Regions from separate parts of the Paenibacillus tritici genome, predicted to be linked through region 1. Evidence: predicted binding sites of a transcription regulator. Region 1 holds the regulator's gene; the other holds the start of a gene.
The links. Region 1 encodes NrdR, which represses ribonucleotide reductase genes. Its sites were predicted from a motif close to AACACNATATATNGTGTT; they were not measured.

Region 1 (9,844 bases):
TCTCCACGCCTTTCGAACTCTCTGGTGAGATTACAATGATTCCTGATGCACCAACCGCTACGAATATACCGCCGCCAAAGGTGATTCCGTTCAAGTTCAGGTTTGAGTTATCGGTTATTTTGCGGTTTACCTTTTCCCAACCCTTATCTATCGTGTACGTTAACACTGTACCGTTATTGCCAACTGCTACAAACTTGTTGTTGCCATAGGCAATAGCGTTAAGATTAACAGTAACGCCTGGAACGGATGTTTTAACCCAATTGATTCCGCTGTCAACAGAAGTAAGCATGCTACCAGAATTGCCGACTGCGACCAATTTCCCATCGCCATATGCGATTGCATTCAGCTTTTCATCTGTGCCCGTAGTTTGGGATGTCCAGTCCACATTATTTGCGGACGTTAGGACTGTCCCATTGTCGCCTACAGCAACATATCCGCCACTTGTGCCTGTATAAATAATATCGTTCAAGTGATCTTCTACACCTGACATACGGTCTGTCCAGGACATAGAGCTGCTTAACGTACCAATGCTTCCTCCTTGACCTACCATAACTATCCCGGTGCCTACAGCTACTGCATTTAGATTAGTGCCGTTTGGCACGGGACTGAGCCTGTCCCAAATTGCCGGATCTGTATCTGTTGAACCAGCATATACAGGAAAAGCTCCAGTCCAAACCAAACTGATCACGAGTAACAACGAGAAATACCTTTTCAATCTCCTGCCCATAAACAATGTATCGCTCCCCCTTATTCAATAATTCCACATAGAAATTTTTCATATCTGCGGTTCATTCTATCAGACAGCTCTAAACAAACTCTTAACAATTCTCGACAAAAACCGTTTCAACAGGACCTAAATAGGGTAATTTTCTCAAAAAAACGAAAACGTCTGGATTTTCTAACGTTTTTTCAAAAAAATTGTCTAAACAAAAAACGCACGGAGCTTTCGCTCACATGCGTAATTGTTAATCTTAATTGACCCTTCCTCTTTAACTTTAACGCTTAACGCTTATTGTTTCTGGCTTCCTCAAAAACCCCCTTGGCAACCAGTATCGCGGATGCGGCACGCGGCCAGCCTGCATAAAAGGCAAGATGAGTTATAGCCTCAATCAATTCTTCTTCGGATAGACCGTTCTCCAGAGCCAGACGGATATGAAAGGGCAACTGCTCGGTAAGTCCACCGGCGACTAGTGCCGAGATCGTCAAGAGACTGCGTTCCCGCAGCGATAATTGCTCCCCTCTCCATACCTCCCCGAAGAGCACTTCCTCCGAATAGCGGGCGAACGAAGGAGCAATCTCCCCAAAGGCTTCGAGCGCATTCGATGCAATTTTCGGATGCTTCATTCCAACACCTCCATATCTTTCAATGACATTCATTCAATCATTTGAGTAATGCCATTGCCAAACGTCCAATCCTCGAATTCTGTATCGACCAGCACGACGAAGACGTCTTCTTTCCTGATGCCCAGTGTGCTAGACATCGTCTCAGCCAGCTTGCTGTAAAAGCTTCTTTTCTGTTCCTTGCTTCGCCCGGATTTGAGCGTAATTTGAATAAAGAGCAGCCCGTCACTCCGCTCTATGTTTAAGTAACTCGGACTGTAATAAAATTCGCTTGCTTTATGGGCATGGAATACCTGAAAAAAATCATCTGGCGGCACGTTAAAATGCTCCACGAGAGCGCTCATAATTTCACGGCTAATGACGGGTAGCTGCTGGTCATCATATTTGTCCTCCAAGTAACTGACTCTGACAAAGGGCATGTTCACTTCACTCCTTCTATGGTGTAACCTCATTGTACTCTCCGCATCTTGTTCTGTATAATTGAATTATATGATAAATAAATTCAAATTATCCGATGGAGATATCTGCTATGGACCTAAAAGAGCTCACTACATTTCAAACTATCCTGCAAGAAGGAAACTTCTCACGAGCCGCTGCCAAACTGAACTACGCACAGTCTACAATCACCAATCAGGTTCAACGTCTGGAGAAGGAACTGGGCATCAAGCTGTTCAAACGGGGCTGGGACTCCGAGCTTACAGCTTCAGGCCGAATATTTGCCGCTGAGATCGACAGTCTGATTCGACATTGGAACTATGTTGCGGACCAGGCAAAGGCTCTGCAACAAGAGGAGATCGGAACGCTTAGAGTCGGAGGGCTGGAATCGTTGACGGAGCAGGTACTGCCCAAGTCGCTGCTGCGTTTCATGGAGCATAAGCCTAATGTATCCTGCCATTTTGTGATCGGTAACACCGCTTCGCTCTCGCATGCCCTGCTTCAGAATCAATTGGATTTCGCCATTTGCGGAGAGCCTGCTGATCTCTCTTCGGTTCACTTTGAACCGTTGTACCATGAGCGGATCGCCTTTATCGCAGGGAACAACCATCCTTTGGCCGTAAGAGACGAGATCGCCTTTGAGGAACTATTTGGTTATCCAATCTTTTCCGGGGGAGCTACCTGTTTGTATTATTCCCAATTAGCGAAGCATTTCTCCCGTTATACCGATACTCCTTTTCTGCATACCGTAAGTCAAATCTCAGCCATTGCGGGCTTCGTCCGGCAGATCCCTTCCATAGGAGCCGTCCTCGAATCTACGCCATTACCGCCGAATGTGGTGAGACTCCAGGTCACGCTGAAGGACACCGCCATTCCGGTAGGCCTGCTGCAATCACGCAACGATGAGTATCTATCTTCATCCAAGAAGCTTTTGATGCAAATTGTAAAAGAGGAGCTGCTCCACTTTTAGAAATATATACAAAGAAAACAGACAACCCTTTGCAACTGCAGATGGTTGTCTGTTGGATAATAATGTTTTCTTCATTGAAAAATGTGCATTGGTTTAGCTTCTCATTTCAAGCTTTCCTCGCTTCGATCCATTGCAAATGACGCAAAAAGTTCAGTACATCATCCAGCGATTGATAGATGCTATGATCCCTGACTTTCCCCTCATAATCAGTTACCCCAAGTAACGGAAATTGAAGGTGAACGGGATCGAACTCGGTAATCTCCTCAGCCGCATCGGGGTAATTCTCATGGGTATGATTATGAAACTTCATAATTAATGAATGATCCTTGTTATACCAATTGTAGAAAAAAGCCTGTAGATTGCCTCGCTTATCGCCGTGTTCTTCACATTTCAAATAAGAATTCAATCCATTAAGTTTGATGGTGAACTTCGGATTATACGCAGACGGATGATCTTGCGTGACATCTAAAACGATTTCCGGATGTACGTTTTTGATGTTTCCTGGATTTGAGGTGAAAACTTCCTGTGTGAACTCAGCCAAGCAGGCTCTCTTTTCTTTTTAGCAAATAGGTCCATACATCCAAATCAATATCTTCATCAGAAGTAACGAGTTCCCCGGATTCACTCTTATGCATGAAACGTTCAATAGGTCCATACTTTTCTTCGTAAGCACTAAGCTTTTGAGCTATAAACTGTAATTCATCTTCAGACTCTGTCTCTACAGCAGTTTGCATACGTGCTTGATAGGACTCCGCTACCTCACTAATTCTTACAGTCTCACCACTCGGATACTCCAAAATCGAATTGGCAGGAATATCAACATGTTTTCCTGGCTCTGTGCGAGTAACACCGTCGAACCGTCCCTGGGCAATCCAGCGGGAAATCGTCTGATGAGATACTCCCAGCATACGCGCTACTTCCCTGGTAGGATAATGCTTGACCTTGGAGGAGACAGCCTGTGATGAATGCTGAACTTGAGTAAGTTGGTATACGATGTCCTGCTGGCCGACCCGAAATTTCTCAGGGACAAGTAATTCATCATCGGATAACCGTTGAATCTTGATTCCTGAAGCCTCTACAGCATCACACAGCATTTGGTAGGTAATAATATTTTCTCGTAATTGGCGCGAAGAAAAAATATTGCTCGCATATGTCGCTTGACGTTCCCGTACTTCCAAAATATCCTGTATCGCCATACTCATCACCTCTCCCCCATTTTACCATGAAAAATGACATTAAAATAAAAATAGTTCTCAATAAATCAACGTTAAATCAACATTTACGTATAGATTATCCCATTGACCATGAAAATACTCTTCAACTAGAGTAAAGGGCTGGTACAACCCAGCCCCTCCTCATCAAACCGTACGTGAGGTTTTCCCTCATACGGCTTTCCGATGTTTGTCATTCATGGGCATGCAGATTACAATAGCGTTTTTAGTCCACACTTATTGGCCATATACTTGACCTCCGGGAATGAGCTCATCCATCTCCTCCGTTGTCTCTTCTTTGCATACCACCGGGTAAATCGCTGCAGAATATACCAATCCAGCTTCGCTAACCTCTTTTGGCTGTAGTTCGTGTAATAGTAATTTCTCCATCCCTGAATCTTTGGGTTGAGCCATTCCACGTGTTCCTCAAACGATTTCCAGCGCATGCCAGGCGGTGCTAATCTGTCTTTGACCACGCCTCGGATGCGTTCCTCTGCCCTCTTCGTTAGCCACTGCTGAGTGGTATAGTACACCTTCCCTTGAGAGGTTTCTGCTTTCGTTTTTCGGTGGTGCATTCCTAAGAAGTCGAAGCCTTCGTCTCCTGTCCACAGACCTACAATGCGGGTTTTGGTCGGATGCAGCGTGAGTTCTAGACGTTCCATAATGGTGCGGATGAGTTCATACGCATGTTCTGCATCCTTTTTGGTTTTACAGACCACAACGAAGTCGTCTGCATACCTCGTCAGTTCTCCCAGCCCACTTCCGTGTTTCTCCCATAACCGGTCAAAGTAGTTCAAATAGATATTCGCCAGCAGTGGCGAGATGACACCACCTTGGGGTGTCCCTAGATCGGAGCGCCGTACCTTTCCTTCTTCCATCACTCCCGCATGAAGCCACTTCCGTATAAGCTTCAAAATCCGTCTGTCATTGATACGCATCTGTACCAATTTCATGAGTTTCTCTTGATTTATATTGTCGAAGTAACCTTGGATATCGACGTCGACTACCCAATTTCCTTTGCGGTTGCAGGCTTTCCGGATTCGTTCCAGTGCTCCTTTTGCACCTCGCTTCGGGCGAAATCCGAAGGAGACTTCTTTAAAATCTGCTTCAAAGATGGGTTCAATCACCAGTTTGGTTGCCATCTGTAGGACTCGGTCTCGTACCGTAGGGATGCCTAGTGGTCTTGGCTTCCCGTCTTTCTTCGGGATATAGTGCCGCCGTACGGGCTGCGGATGGTAGCTGCCTTCTTTCAATTCTCGCTCACAGCTTTTGAGAAATCTCGTGACTCCTTGTTTCTCGATTTCAACGAGCGTTACGGCATCCACTCCCGCAGCTCCCTTATTCGCTTTCACCCGTTTCCAGGCTTCGCATAGCACATCCCACCGGTAGACTTTGTCGTACAAGGCGTGGAATTTACGCTTGTTGTTCTCCTTGGCCGCATGACCTAGCTTTTCTTGGAGTTCTTGAACTTTTTCCTTGGGTGTCGTTAGCCGTTTGGCATTCACTCACTCGTACCTCCTCCAAAAGCGTAAACAAAGCAGGGCTCCTTCCCTCCCTAAGGTTATGTTGTCCTTAGGTTCTTCGGTACTATAAGCCCCTCGGACTCCCTTCCCACAGACGGTTCACTTCGTCTTCTGGACTTATAGAGCGTCTCTTTACGGGTTCCTAAAAAAAAAAAATTTTCCGTGTGGGGGAGGGTCTCCCCAGTTCACTGCATTATCTTTCAATCCATGCCGTTCCCATTACGCCGGAGGATTCTTCACTGCTGTTCCAAGTTCTGCACAGTTTCCTTGGCCTTCGTCCATAATAGCGGGACTCGGCTCCCTCTGTTCCCCTTTGCAGGGCCTTTTTGACGACGCGGCAGGATTCACTTGATGTTGCGGCCTGAATTGTTGCTCGCCCGGTCTCTGACCAGTACTTTTGTCGATGCGCTTTTACACACAGATTTCGCCATGTGCAAGCATCCTAGCTACAAAGGTAGCTTGGTCCCTCCTTTGGTTGGACTTTCACCAACTAGATAATGCGTGCCTCTGGGCACGCCAGAAAACAAAAAAAGAACGGCATCTGCCGTTCTTCTGTGATGGACTCTCAGGGGCTCGAACCCTGGACAAATAGATTAAGAGTCTACTGCTCTACCAACTGAGCTAAGAGTCCGTATGAAATTGGTGGAGCCAAGGGGGATCGAACCCCTGACCTCATCGCTGCCAGCGATGCGCTCTCCCAGCTGAGCTATGGCCCCACAAGCTTGATTTAGAATGACATTATGTATTCTAAAATCCAATTAGAGCAGTGTGTTCTAGTCACTTATAAATCAATATGTTTCGTAGGCGACTTCTATATAATACAGAAATTCATCGTTAGTGTCAACCATTTTATGAAATTAATTTGATGGTAACTTGGGACGGCACTCTACACAGGGACTTGACCCCTAAACTCAAGGCAAGTCCCATTCAAGCCGCTACCAGCATGACCCAGCTTCTTATGCGCTTACAAGCCGTCCAGCTCCTCCGTGTTCTTGGAGAGCAGTCCCTTGAGTTCCTTCATGAACATGTTGATGTCCTTGAACTGGCGGTACACGGACGCGAAGCGCACGTAGGCCACCTCGTCTACAGGGTATAGCTGCTCCATGACCAGCTCGCCGATCTGGCGGCTCTCGATCTCGGCCAGGGCAATGCCGCGCAGACTTTTCTCGACCTCGGATACAATGACCTCCAGACGCTCTACAGGAACGGGACGTTTCTCGCAGGCGCGGATAAGGCCGCGGAGGATTTTATCCCGGCTGAACTCTTCACGGCTGCCGTCTTTTTTGATCACAATCAGGGGGGTCTCTTCAATCATCTCGAAGGTGGTGAACCGGCGGCTGCACAGCTCGCATTCACGCCTGCGGCGGATCGACTTATTCTCGTTGGCTGGACGCGAATCAAGCACTTTGGTATTGGTGTGATCGCAGTAAGGGCATTTCATAAGCTTCTTCACTTCCTCATCTTAAGAATGGATTGTTAATTTCCAGAAATCACCGTTTATTTGTTGTTATGAATATGGCATGTCCGGCACATAATACTGTTACCAACCGATAGGAGGTGAACAGCAATGAGCCAAAACAACAGCTCCAACAACCTGGTAGCTCCAAATTCACGCGGTGCCTTGGAACAACTGAAATTTGAAGTTGCCCAAGAACTCGGTATTACCCTCTCCCCAGACGGATACCAAGGCAATAAAACTTCTTACGAAAACGGTTCGATCGGTGGTTACATCACTAAACGTCTTGTAACCCTGGCTGAACAGCAACTGGCAGGTCAGTTCAAATAACCTGCCCAAACGACATAAGCTTGCCTAAGAAGTATCGAACGGCCTCCGGGCCGTTTGATGCTTCTTTTTAACGTGCAGCAAATAATTAAGGGGCAGAGCGCCTCAGAACTCGCTGTAAAGCTCTGTGTACTGGTCGTAATAATAAATCACACGCTGCACATAGTGCCGGGTCTCGCCAAACGGAATGTCCTTCACCGAAGCCTCCGTTCCGTCCCATTGTCCATCATCCAGCCAGCTCTGCACTTTGCCTGGTCCGGCGTTGTATGCGGCTATGACTGCTATGCGGTTGCCGTCAAACTGCTTGGACAGCGTAGACAAATACCAGGTACCCAGCTCAATGTTCGACGACGGCTCCTCCTTGAGCCGCTCGAGCGACACCTTGGGAAGCTTGGCCTTTTCCAGTGCCCATTTGGCGGTATCCGGCATGAGCTGCATGAGCCCGAGCGCTCCCTTTTTGGATTCGCGTCCGGTCTTATAATTGGTCTCTACTCGAATGATTGACGCTACAAGGAACGGGTCCATCTCATAAGTAAGGCTGTGCTGGCGGATCTCTTCTTTATAATGGATCGGATAAAACCACGACATCCAGTGGGTACCCAGGAACAGAATGGCAGTGAAGCCTACGAATAGCAACAGCAGTACTCTTTTTTTGCGCAGCCACTTCATCATAGCAGACCCAGCTTGTCCCACAGACCGGCAACCTGCCGCTCCGTAGCTTCGAGATTGCCGCTATTGTCGATCACATGACTGGCTTTCCTGCGTTTCAGCTCAATGTCCATCTGGGATCTAAGCCGGTCCTCCGCCTGTTCAAGCTTCATTCCGTTCCGCTCCATGAGGCGGGCCAGCTGCACCCTCCTGGGAACATACACCACAATGATCTGATCAAATAATGAATCCAGCTCGGACTCATAGAGCAGCGGAATATCCACAATCACCAATCGCTGCGGATCTTCCTGCTCCAGCGTATACATCCGGTCCTTAATTTGCCTGCGGATCGCCGGATGGGTCAGGTTGTTCAAGGTCTTAAGCGCCTCCGGATCCCGGAAAACGATCTCACCCAGCACCGCCCTGTCCAGTGAATCGTCAGGCTGCAGAATCCGCTCTCCAAATGCCTGCACAGCAGCGGCCAATACCGGATGCCCCGGAAGCATAACCTCTCTGGCGATGACATCCGCATCCACCAGAGCGGCTCCCTTCCGGACAAACATTGCAGACACGGTGCTTTTGCCCGAAGCAATTCCTCCGGTTAAGCCTATAATCATGTACTCACCTCATAATAACTTCATTATACCCATTGCTATTAATAATATCGCCGGCAGAACAGCCGCATGCTTCATCCAGTAGCTGCCGGACAATCTCAGTCCGGTCTTCATCCCCAGCAGCAGAAAGGTTCCGCTGAACAAGGCGATCATCAGCGAGGTTGATAATGCACCGAATCCAAGCAGCGCAGCACCGAGACCGGCGCCGAAGGCATCCAGCGACAACGCTATGCCGAGGATCATGGCTTCCATGGAGGAGATACTCCCGGAAGCATCCATATCGGCCGAAGACGGTGTGCGGAGGATCTGGATGACCACACCCAGATGCCGCAGCTCCAGAGAGAACACGGCCGGCTTTGGCAGCTCTGAATCTGCAAGAGCCGCAGCGGCAGCAGTCTCCTGCATGGCTTCCCGGCCGGAAGTTCCCTCTGCCGCCCCGGGCGCTGATTCTTCCTGCTCTTGTTCCTTCTGGGTCAGCATCTGGAACAAGGACCAGCAGCCCATTAAGACCAGAATAACCGCTCCGATACTGGAAGCGGCATTCGGCGAGACCACCTTGGCCAGCAGTACGCCGACCTGCATCGAACCATAGATGACCACTCCCGAACAGAGCGAGATAATCATAATGGAGAGCAAGGGGATTTTCATTTTACGCAGTCCATATGTAATGCCAACACCAAATCCGTCTAAACTTAGAGCAAACGCAAGCAGCAGCAGTGACAACAATGGGCTAAGCACCCGCAATCCCTCCCGTGAAGAACCGGAGCCTGACGGATCATACGATCCGCGCTCCGCTTCGCCATAATCAGCAATCTTCACACATTATATGGGCGGGACGGGCAGTGAGTGCCTGCCATTTGATGTAACATGGATAACTTAAGGTGTAACTTACTCAGAATGGAGCTTCGCAGGCTTCACCGCGGCTGTTGAATCAGCACGGGTAGAGGCTGGCAGCTTGGACAATAATGCGTACCCCGGCCGCCGACAACACTCTTCTCAATCAGCGTGCCGCAGGTCACACAAGGCTGATCTTTACGTCCGTATATGCGGTGCTGATCCTGATAGTTCCCGCTCTCTCCCTGGCCGTTGACATACGACTTCACTGAGGAACCTCCCGCATTCACTGCTTCTGTCAGCGTTGCGACAATGGCATGATGCAGCCTGGCGAGCTGTTCTTCCGAGAGTGACTTCGCAGCTTCCTCAGGGTGAATTCCTGCACGGTGCAGGGACTCATCTACATAAATATTGCCGATCCCGACGATATATTCCTGATTCAGCAGCAGCGGCTTGATCTTGGTGCTGCGCTTCGAGACTATCTC
Region 2 (9,844 bases), 3.5 Mb from region 1:
CCAGAACATCAGCGAGAAATCGTCGTCGGGACGGTTCCAGTTCACGGCTTGGATTGCGCTCATAATCGTATATTCTCCCTTTCTGTACCCGTGCCCGCTCTTAGATAGAGCAGGACAGGCATTCCTCGACAGACAGTTTATTGGTCCGGGTGTAGTACAGGGATTTCAGTCCCTTGTGCGCCGCATACAGGTAAGAGCGTGCCAGCTCACGTGTCGTTACATCACTGTTCACATGCAGGACCGTCGAGATGCCCTGGTCGATATGGGGCTGAATTTCCGCAATCAGATCAATCACCTTAAACTGGTCCATCTGGTAGGCGGATTTATAATAGAACACATTGTCCGGACGCAGGTAAGGCATCGGGTAGTAGGTGGTCGAGTTGGCATAGGTGCGGGTCTCGATCTGCTCTACAATCGGCATTACGCTGGAGGTGGCATTCTGGATGTACGAGATGCTCGCTGTAGGCGCAATCGCCAGACGGTAGGCATGGTACAATCCGTTCTGCATAACCTTGTCACGCAGCTCTTTCCAATCCTCGGTGGTAGGAATGTAGATCCCCTCGAACAGCTCCTGCGCTTTTGCCGTAACCGGACGGTAGTCTGTAGTCAGATAACGGTCGAAATACACGCCGCTGGCGTAGTCGGACTGCTCGAAGCCATAGAAGGTCTCACCGGTCTCGGCGGCGATCTCCATACTTTTCTCAATCGAATGATAGTTCATCGTCATGAAGAAGGTACGGGCGAAATCACGGGCCTGCTCACTCTCATAAGCCACCTTGTTCTTGGCAAAGTATCCATGCAGATTCATCACGCCCAGACCCACGGAGTGCATCTCCTTGTTCGCTTTGGCTACGCCCGGAGCGTTGGAGACCGTAGTCATATCACTGACCGCAGTCAATGCCAGCATCCCTTCATGTACGGATTCACGGATCTTGCCGTGCTCCATCACATTCACGATATTCAGTGAAGCCAGGTTGCAGCTAATATCGCGGCGGATGGCATCCTCTTGCCCGTAATCATTGATCTCCGAAGTCTCCTGCAACTGGAAAATCTCGGTGCACAGGTTGGACATCTTGATCTGGCCCACATTCCGCAGGGCATGAGCAGCGTTGGCGTTGCTCTTGTTCATAATATATGGGTAGCCCGATTCAAGCTGGATCATGGCGATCTTGGTCAGCATGTCGCGTGCGCTCATGGCGATTCTTTTCTTCACCCGCGGATCGGCGAGCAGGGTGTCGTACATGACGTCCAGATCCATGTCATCCAGATGCGTACCGTACGCCTGATAGACTGTATAAGGAGCGAACACATGCAGCGGCTGATTATCCTGTGCGAGCTTGTAGAAGCGGTTAGGCACGATCAGGCCGATAGACAACGTCTTCAGGCGTGTCCGTTCGTCGGCGTTGATCTTCTTGCTGTCCAGGAATTCGAGTACATCCCAGCCAAAAATATTATAATAAGCCGCGCCCGAACCCTTGCGCTGACCCATCTGGTCGGCGTAGGAGAAGCCGTCTTCCATGAGCTTCAGGACAGGCATGATGCCTTTGGCCGCATCCTCGACACCCTTAATCGTCTCGCCGCGCGATCGCAGCTTGGACAGATTGACGGCAACACCGCCGCCGATCTTCGACAGCTGCATGCAGGTGTTCAGCACATAGTTGATCGAATTCAGCGAATCGTCCATCTCCAGCAGGAAGCAGGAGACCATCTCACCGCGGCGGCTTTTGCCGGCATTGAGGAAGGTTGGCGTAGCAGGCTGCAGGCGCTGCTCCATCATCGAGCGGGCCAGTGTACGGGCCGTCTCCACATTGCCGCGTCCCAGATGCAAGGCTACGACAGCTACACGGTCCGGATAATGCTCCAGGTACTGCTTGCGGTCATTACTTTTGACAGCATAGTCCGTATAGAACTTGGAAGCCGCCATATAGGAAGGGAACTGGAAATTATATTCGTGGGCAATCCGGTAGACATCCTCCATCTCAGCCGCAGAATAACGGTCATACAGGTCCTCGTAGTAATCATTGGCAATCATATAATCAATCTTCGCTTTGGTAGTTGTGAAGGTCAGGCTGCGCCGCTCCACATCCCGCATGAACTCGGCTACCGCCTCCTGGTCCTTATCCAATTGGAAAAAGCCGCTTTCGTCTCTCTTCATCAACATGTTGTTCAGTTCAATATGCCGCAACCCGGTCCACCTCCTGTTTTATGCGCTGTACATCACCAAATGTTCCCGACAATTCAAACTTGCCGACCACCGGTACGTTGTAACGCTGTGCAATCAGATCTGCGCTGTGCGCATATAGCTCACCCCAGTTTTTGTTGCCGCTCGCGGCGATGCCTTTGAGCCTGGAATGGTTCTTCTCTAAGAATGAGGATACCTTCTCTGGAATCTGTCCAAATCCGGTGGTGTATGTAACAAGCACGTAAGGCTCGTCGATCGTCATATGCTCTTCGATTTGAACAGCGGGAAGCTTCAGTTTATTGATGAACCTTCTAACGTTGCCAGTCTTGGAATCGTAAGCAATCAGCATGGTCCCTAACCTCCTATAACATTAGCTCTTTCTACTTGACAAATGATGATGGGCCATTTCACTAGATTTATTGGCTTTTCTATTATATACACTATATTTAGTAATGCTTAATCATTTTATATACCATATATTGAAAAGTCAAGTGACGAACAACCCCTCCCAGGCCCGGAAAATGCGGGTTGAAATGGCCAATCCCACGCCCCGCCTGCATTCTATTCTCTTATAATTTATTAGTATTTTTTTTAAGCAATTTGCTGCGCGGGGGAATGGTCCGAATGGGGCGTTTGGCGAAGGGGAATCGTCTGCGGATTGATCAGGCATTCAGACTCCGGTGAATACGGATGTGATTGCATTTTATACATTAGATGGACTCGAATTCTCGGGGGAAATGGGATCTGTTGCATTTTGTACACTTGATTTCAGCAAATGAGGGGGATTGGAGCAGATTTTCCAAATTCTACTGTAGGAAATGCAATAGAATAGGTTTTAACGTTGAATATCATCCGTTCTATTGCAGGAAGTGCAATCAGTCCACATATAAAGGGAACCGTTTCTGCCCGCGTGAGTCTTATTGGGTGAGAGGGGAGAGAAGTATGAATCGTAGTAACGAATTACCCTATAACATGACCTGCGTTCCGTCTATATCCCTTCGTGAGATGATGGAGACTTATGGTTCGGACGTATGGAATTATGCTTTTTTCTTAACCCGCAGCCGGGAGCAGGCCAGTGACATCAGCCAGGAGGTATTCCTTAAGGCATACAAGAGTATCGGCAAGTACCGGGGCCAAGCCACCTTGAAAACCTGGCTGCTCACCATCACCCGCAACACCGCGTTCAGCTTACGGAAGAGCAGCTTCTGGCGGAGGTTCACTCCGCTGGGAAGCCATCAGGATCAGGGAGGCACCTTGTCCGCAGAACAAGAGGCTATCGGCAATCAGTACGCGAACCACATCTGGGAGATCATCATGGAGCTGCCGGATAAGTACAGAGAGGTGCTGGTGCTGGATATTCAGCAGGATCTATCTGTCGCTGAACTGTCAGCGCTGCTCGGGATCGCGCAGGGGACGGTCAAATCGCGTCTTGGCCGGGCCAGAATGAAAGTGAGAACGGCGATGAAGGAGGAAGACCTGTGAAGACAAGACAAGAGAATGAGCAAGTGAAGGTGATGAGCGGGGAAAAGGACTGGTACAAGCAAGCCGGGCGCAACCCGCTTGTAGAGCCGGGATTCACGCCACAGCTCATGGCGCGGATTGAAGAGGCTGCGGCAGAAGGCTCACCGGGCAAAAGCGGACACCGCCGCCGGTTCGGGCGGGCCGCGGGCCTGGGCGGACTGGCAGCAGTGCTGCTAATCAGTGTGCTGATCTGGCCATTTGGCCCGGGGGCCGATTCCGGCCCGGCAGCGAAGCTGGCCTCGCTATTCAAGCCTAGCTCGGGAGCGGCTGTGGTACAACCGTCGCCGTCTGCTTCAGCAACCCCTTCGGCATCGCCGGGGGCTTACCAGCCCCCGCTCGGCTCTGCGGAATTCGAGCTAGGCGGGATGAAGTACTATATGCCCCTGCCCATGAACAGAGACAGGGCAAGTGCGCGTGCCGTGGAGACTAATGCCGGTATCGTCTGGTCGCCTCCGCCTCCGATGGTGAATTACAGCAAGCCTGGATACACACATCCTACTGAGCCTTATGCATTATATCTGTCTCACAAAGGGCAGCCTGAGCTGTCGGAAGCTACAGCCAAGCGGATATACACCTTGCCGCTCTACGCGGGCGGTTCACAGAGCTACTATGAACTGTCCGGAATCTATGCCGGTGGCGATTATGTTATCATGAGTAGCGCTACCTTTACCTTGGGTAAGAAAAATAGCAGAACACAGGATAAGTTCTTTGTAGTGAATGTAACCGCAGCGGCGGCCGGAGAAACGGCAGTTCCACGTGAGCTGTATGACTACGCCGGCGAAGGCTACGATCTTTCTGTTCACAGATCGTATATTGCTTTTGATCATGTGAATGAAGGTATGCTGGTTGTATATTATACGAAGAATGGACGGAACGCTTATGAGATGCATGGTGTATTATACGATTTAGCTACAGGTGAGAAACAGAACGTTGAGAGCAAGATCGGGATCGATATTAAAGGACAGAAGCAAACAGCCGTTTATGAGATACAAGGAAAGAAGCGCGAAGCTGACATGGCGTTGCTGCTCGGCCAGCAGTGGTATTATGATTGGTACTATAATGAATTCGGAGAGCATATAGAACCAGTCCCGACAGGGATGTGAGTGTTCTGTATTTGTAGCATCGAATAGAGGAATCCTGGTGAGACTACGGGGTTCTTCTTTGCTGTCTGCTGCTTAATCCGATTCAAGTAGATAATTTACTAAAATAAAGCTATAATTTTGATAATATCATCAAGTAAACTTTGTCTGTGTTTATTATTGGACTTCTATATATAGAAGAGTGGAGCGGGGTAAATGAAGAAGCTGACCATTGAGGATGTGGCCCAGAAGGCGGGCGTATCGAAAAGCACAGTCTCGCAATTTTTGAATAAACGGTTCAAATATATGAGTGAGGCGACCAAAAACCGCATCGCCGAGGTTATTGACGAGCTGAACTACCAGCCGAACGGCCTGGCCCGCAGCCTGAAGCAGAACCGCACGCATATGGTTGGCATTATTGTAGCCAATATTGATTATTCGCTGTCCATCCAGTGTATCCGGGCGATCGAGAATGAGCTGCAGCGCCACGGGATTCAGGTGATCATCTGCAACTCGGACGAGAACGCCGATAAGGAGAATACTTATGTGGAGACGCTGGTCGCCCGGCAGGTGGATGGGCTGATTATTTTCCCGGCTGGAGATCAGCCCGCACCCTACACCCGATTAATTGAAGCGGAATACCCGCTGGTCTTCATGGACCGGCTGGTAGACGGAATCACTACCCAGAGCCTGCTGCTGGATAACGAGATGGCGGTGAAGACAGCCGTCCGGGAGCTGAGCAACTACGGCCATGAAGCGATTGCTATTCTTTCGCTGCCGCTGGGAGTCCATGCGATTACCCCGCGCAAAGAGAGAATGAGCGGGTACAAGAAGGCGATGGAGGAGGCCGGTCTGCCGCTGCTGGACTCATACATGCGCAGTGTGCCGCGCGAAGATATCGCTGCTGCATTGGACGAGTTGCTGCAGCTGCCCCAGCCGCCGACAGCACTGCTTGCCGCCAATGATCTGGTGCTGGGCGAAATTCTTAAATATGCGAACCGCCATGCCATTGCGATCCCCGGCCAGTTGTCGGTTATCGGCATTGACGATGCCGAATTCGCCCGAATCTACAATCCTGACATTACTACGATCCGTCAGCCAGCTTACGAGATGGGGATGCAGGCAGCGAAGATTATGCTCTCATTGATCAACGATGCGGACGGCGCAATCCCTATCACTTACAGATTTCCGCCTTCCTTGCAGCAGGGAGCCTCCGTGCAATCACCGGCTCAATCGAAATAGAACGGTTTGTTATTCGATCTGCATACCAAAAGGACCGCTCTCCAAGCCGTAAGGCTTCATGTGGCGGTCCTTATTTGTGAACAAGCTATCCAAGGGGGCTGAGAAGCTAAGGATGGATAGCAGCTAGGCTCCTTTGCAGCACTCGTAAGCCTCCTTACATTACACGCCTGCGTTCATGAAAGCTTCCAGCTCGCTGCGGGTCGGAAGTCCGTCCATATCGCCAGGCGACATTACGGCGAGTGCGCCAATCGCATTGCCGCGCTTGACGGATTCGGCTACGCTGAGCTTCTCCAGCATGGCGCTGATGACGCCAACCGCGAAGCCGTCTCCGGCACCAACAGTATCCACAACCTGCTCTACCTTGAAGCCGTCCACATAACCCTCTTCACCAGCAGAGGTTTTGTAGTATGCACCCTCAGGACCGAGCTTGATCACTACAAGCGATACGCCGCGCTCCAGATAGAACCCGGCAATCTCCTCCGGCGTCTCAAGGCCGGTGAGGATCTTGCCTTCGCTGTGTCCGGGCAGGAACCAGTCGCAGCGGGTTGCCAGATCATTGATTGTGTTGATCATGGTTTCGGTGTCCGGCCAGAGGACCGGGCGAAGATTGGGGTCAAACGACACGGTTGCGCCGCGCTGCTTCATGAATTCCATGGCATGAAGTGAGAACTCGTGACAGGAAACCGAGAGTGCAGCAGAGATGCTGGTCACATGCAAATGGCCTGCGGAAGCGAAGTATTCCTCATTGAAGTCGGCCAGGCTCAGCTTGGAGGCGGCGGAATTTTTGCGGAAATATTCAACCTTGGGATCTCCGGTCAGCACCTTGGATTTGATCAGCATACCTGTGGGGAATTCCGGGGTGGTTGTGATGCTGGCGGTATCAATCTTCTCCTTGTTCAGCGCCGAGACGATGAATTGACCGAAGTTGTCTTCGCCCAGCTTGGTCACATAACCGGTCAGATGCTTAAGGCGCGATAGTCCGGTCGCAACATTGCTCTCTGCACCTGCCAGCGCCTTGGAGAAAGAAGTGACCTCATGTAAGGGGCCGGCTTCATTGGCGTAGAACATGGCCATCGGCTCTCCGAATGTAACTGCATCCAGTTGTTTGCTCATCAATAGTTCCTCCTAAAATGAAACCGTTATTATGGTGTGGAATAGAATATAAGTTGAAATTATCACATAAAACGGTTTTGTACAATATAGCATTGCTCATCCAGCGGGATAATTTGGGTCGGGAAATGAGCGTGAAAGTCCGTAGAACGTTGATACATAAGTGTTTTTTTCGTAGTTTTGAAGAAGAATGCTTCTGCGCGGATAAATATATATTGACTGATGGCGACATTATTATTACTATTTTCTTAGAGGGATACTGCCTGATGTTAGTAAATTAGATAAATTAGTTTATCTAAATTAATATTCTTACTTGAAATATAACCAGAGAGGGAGTTTCTACCATGAAAAAAATTAAAGTATTGCAGAATATCACATCTGTCGGCGTAGTAGCCGTTATCCGTGCGGACAATGCGGATGATGCCTATGCAATGTCGGTAGCCTGTATAGAGGGCGGACTGAACAATATAGAAGTTACCTTTACGACTCCGGGTGCAGAAGTAGCGATCAAGCGCCTCGTTGCCGAATATGGGGGCCGCGCTGTGATTGGTGCCGGTACTGTGCTTGACCCGCTTACGGCAAGAATCGCTATTCTGGCAGGCTCGGAATTTGTGGTCAGCCCGTCTTTTGAAGAAGATACGGCCAAGATGTGTAATCTGTACGGCATACCGTATATGCCAGGCTGCATGACGCTGAATGAAATGAAGGAAGCTCTGAAGCTGGGCGTGGATGTGCTGAAGCTGTTCCCTGGCAGTGCGTTCGGACCGGATTATGTCAAGGCTGTCAAAGGCCCTATGCCGCACGTGAACATTATGCCTACCGGCGGCGTGGATCTGAACAATATGGAGAAATGGATCAATAACGGCTGCATCGCTGTCGGCATCGGCGGCAACCTGACCGCACCGGCCAAGGAAGGCCGTTATGACCAGATCACGGAGCTGGCTGCGCAGTATGTAGCGAAGTTCAAGGAGATCAAAGGCCTGTAACTTAACTTAGAACTGAGCCGGACTCGTTCGCAGGTCTGGAGATTCATTCTATAATAGGAATGTCTTGCCTTATGGGCAGGGCATTTTTTGTTGAAACGGTACCATCCATTAAAAGGACGGCAAAGCCGTTTCTACTTGCCTGTTCGTGAGAGCTAAGGGAGCGGGCAGTAGTTGGATTTTCTACACTTGCTGATGAATGGAAGAACTCTGTTGGGACAGCAGTTGGATAAACGGCACTTAATCTCTCATAATTTATGCTGAAGGGGCAAAATCAATAACAGTAGGTGCTCTTTTTCCACTTGTTTGCCTATCATGCTCGGAAATCAGGAAACTAAGATACGTTTCTCCACTTGCTTGTTGCCGGTGGGCGGTGTCTCCTACAGTATCTCACGGGTTGCTGTTTCTCACCGTTGGACGAGCCTGCAGGCGGAGGAGATAGTCAGCGGGTGTAAATGATGGAAATGCTGATGATCAGGGCAATACTTAGCTATAGGGATGGTGCATAAGCGCCTGCCGATATTTGAGAAGTTGACCTGAAAGGTGATGCCATGACCGGCGATGAGCTTCGCAGCAAGCTGTACCCGACACTGATAATGGAAGAAGCCGATTATGTGGGAATCAGAACTGCAGTGCATGGCTGCAGGGTGAGCGCAGGAGCGATTTATCAACTGCACCGTAACTATAATCATCCGCAACTTTTTGAGCAGGGGGAAGTATATGTGCTTGATGATGATTCCAGAGAGAATTATGCGGTGCTCCTGCTGTGTGCCACAACATTATATACATTGAAGGAGCCGTCTTCTTCGTAGCCTGGTCTGGTACGGAGCGGACGGCTTGTCATGTCATTTCTGTAACTAACTTCTATAAAAAGAGTATTTGAATGATTGCAGCATCCCTTGTATGCTTAGTAGGGATTGTGGACTATAAAAAAATGATTACAGCTTGCAACAAATTCGCAGTCTTGCGCGTCAGTAAGATTGCATAGAGAGGGGGAACCTTCGTGGTGGAGCAGGGACTCATCAGAGCCGCTCAAGCGGGCGATCGCGACGCTCTAATCACCCTATTGCGCGAAATTGAAGGGCATGTATATAAGACGGCCTTCTATATTCTGCATAATGAACAGGATGCTCTGGATGCCTCCCAGGAAGCGTTGATCCGGGTGTACACCAAGATCGGCTCCTATGAGGAGAAGGCTCAGTTCAAAACATGGGTTCAGCGGATAGTAACAAACATATGTATTGACAAATTCCGGAGAACGAAGCCTACAGTTTCTATTGATGAACACGAAATGGTGTTCCAGGATAATAAACATAACGTAGAGCGCGAAGTGATGTCGGGTTATCTGGCGGAGGATATCCGTGAGGCCATTGACCAGCTTCCGGAGCATCACAGGACCGTGATCGTGCTTCGCTATTTGCAGGATTTTTCTTACAACGAGATCGCAGATTGTCTGGATCTGCCTTTGAACACGGTGAAATCCTACCTGTTCCGGGCGCGGCAGCAACTGCAGAATAGACTTCAGGAGTATCAGAAAGGTGGTGTGTCAGGATGAAGTGCGCGGAGGTGATGGAATGGATGCACCGCTATTTAGATCATGATCTCAGTCAGGAAGAAATGCTTGAAATGTTCCGTCATATCGACGATTGTCCTTCCTGCGCGGAAGTCTTGGACCGGCTGACGATGCTCTCCGAGCAGCTTGAACAGCTTCCGGAGGTGAAGCCGCC

Region 2: the regulator NrdR is predicted to act here: its motif matches at 2,619-2,636, upstream of nrdI (class Ib ribonucleoside-diphosphate reductase assembly flavoprotein NrdI).

The regions. Positions count from the first base shown of each region.
Region 1 is NZ_CP073365.1:2,410,542-2,420,385, reverse strand. Features, by position in the region: gene KDC22_RS10190 (Ig-like domain-containing protein) at 1-289, opposite strand, end outside; gene KDC22_RS10185 (carboxymuconolactone decarboxylase family protein) at 1,003-1,344, opposite strand; gene KDC22_RS10180 (tautomerase family protein) at 1,374-1,760, opposite strand; gene KDC22_RS10175 (LysR family transcriptional regulator) at 1,871-2,746, shown strand; gene KDC22_RS10170 (hypothetical protein) at 2,853-3,287, opposite strand; gene KDC22_RS10165 (helix-turn-helix domain-containing protein) at 3,280-3,948, opposite strand; gene ltrA (group II intron reverse transcriptase/maturase) at 4,170-5,462, opposite strand; tRNA gene KDC22_RS10155 (tRNA-Lys) at 6,039-6,111, opposite strand; tRNA gene KDC22_RS10150 (tRNA-Ala) at 6,121-6,196, opposite strand; gene nrdR (transcriptional regulator NrdR) at 6,445-6,921, opposite strand; gene KDC22_RS10140 (alpha/beta-type small acid-soluble spore protein) at 7,048-7,266, shown strand; gene KDC22_RS10135 (lytic transglycosylase domain-containing protein) at 7,369-7,932, opposite strand; gene coaE (dephospho-CoA kinase) at 7,932-8,528, opposite strand; gene KDC22_RS10125 (manganese efflux pump) at 8,538-9,263, opposite strand; gene mutM (DNA-formamidopyrimidine glycosylase) at 9,440-9,844, opposite strand, start outside.
Region 2 is NZ_CP073365.1:5,908,844-5,918,687, reverse strand. Features, by position in the region: gene nrdF (class 1b ribonucleoside-diphosphate reductase subunit beta) at 1-63, opposite strand, end outside; gene nrdE (class 1b ribonucleoside-diphosphate reductase subunit alpha) at 101-2,185, opposite strand; gene nrdI (class Ib ribonucleoside-diphosphate reductase assembly flavoprotein NrdI) at 2,172-2,531, opposite strand; gene KDC22_RS25430 (RNA polymerase sigma factor) at 3,125-3,664, shown strand; gene KDC22_RS25425 (hypothetical protein) at 3,661-4,806, shown strand; gene KDC22_RS25420 (LacI family DNA-binding transcriptional regulator) at 4,999-6,024, shown strand; gene KDC22_RS25415 (sugar kinase) at 6,184-7,137, opposite strand; gene KDC22_RS25410 (bifunctional 2-keto-4-hydroxyglutarate aldolase/2-keto-3-deoxy-6-phosphogluconate aldolase) at 7,479-8,120, shown strand; gene KDC22_RS25405 (hypothetical protein) at 8,669-8,929, shown strand; gene KDC22_RS25400 (RNA polymerase sigma factor) at 9,121-9,672, shown strand; gene KDC22_RS25395 (anti-sigma factor family protein) at 9,669-9,844, shown strand, end outside.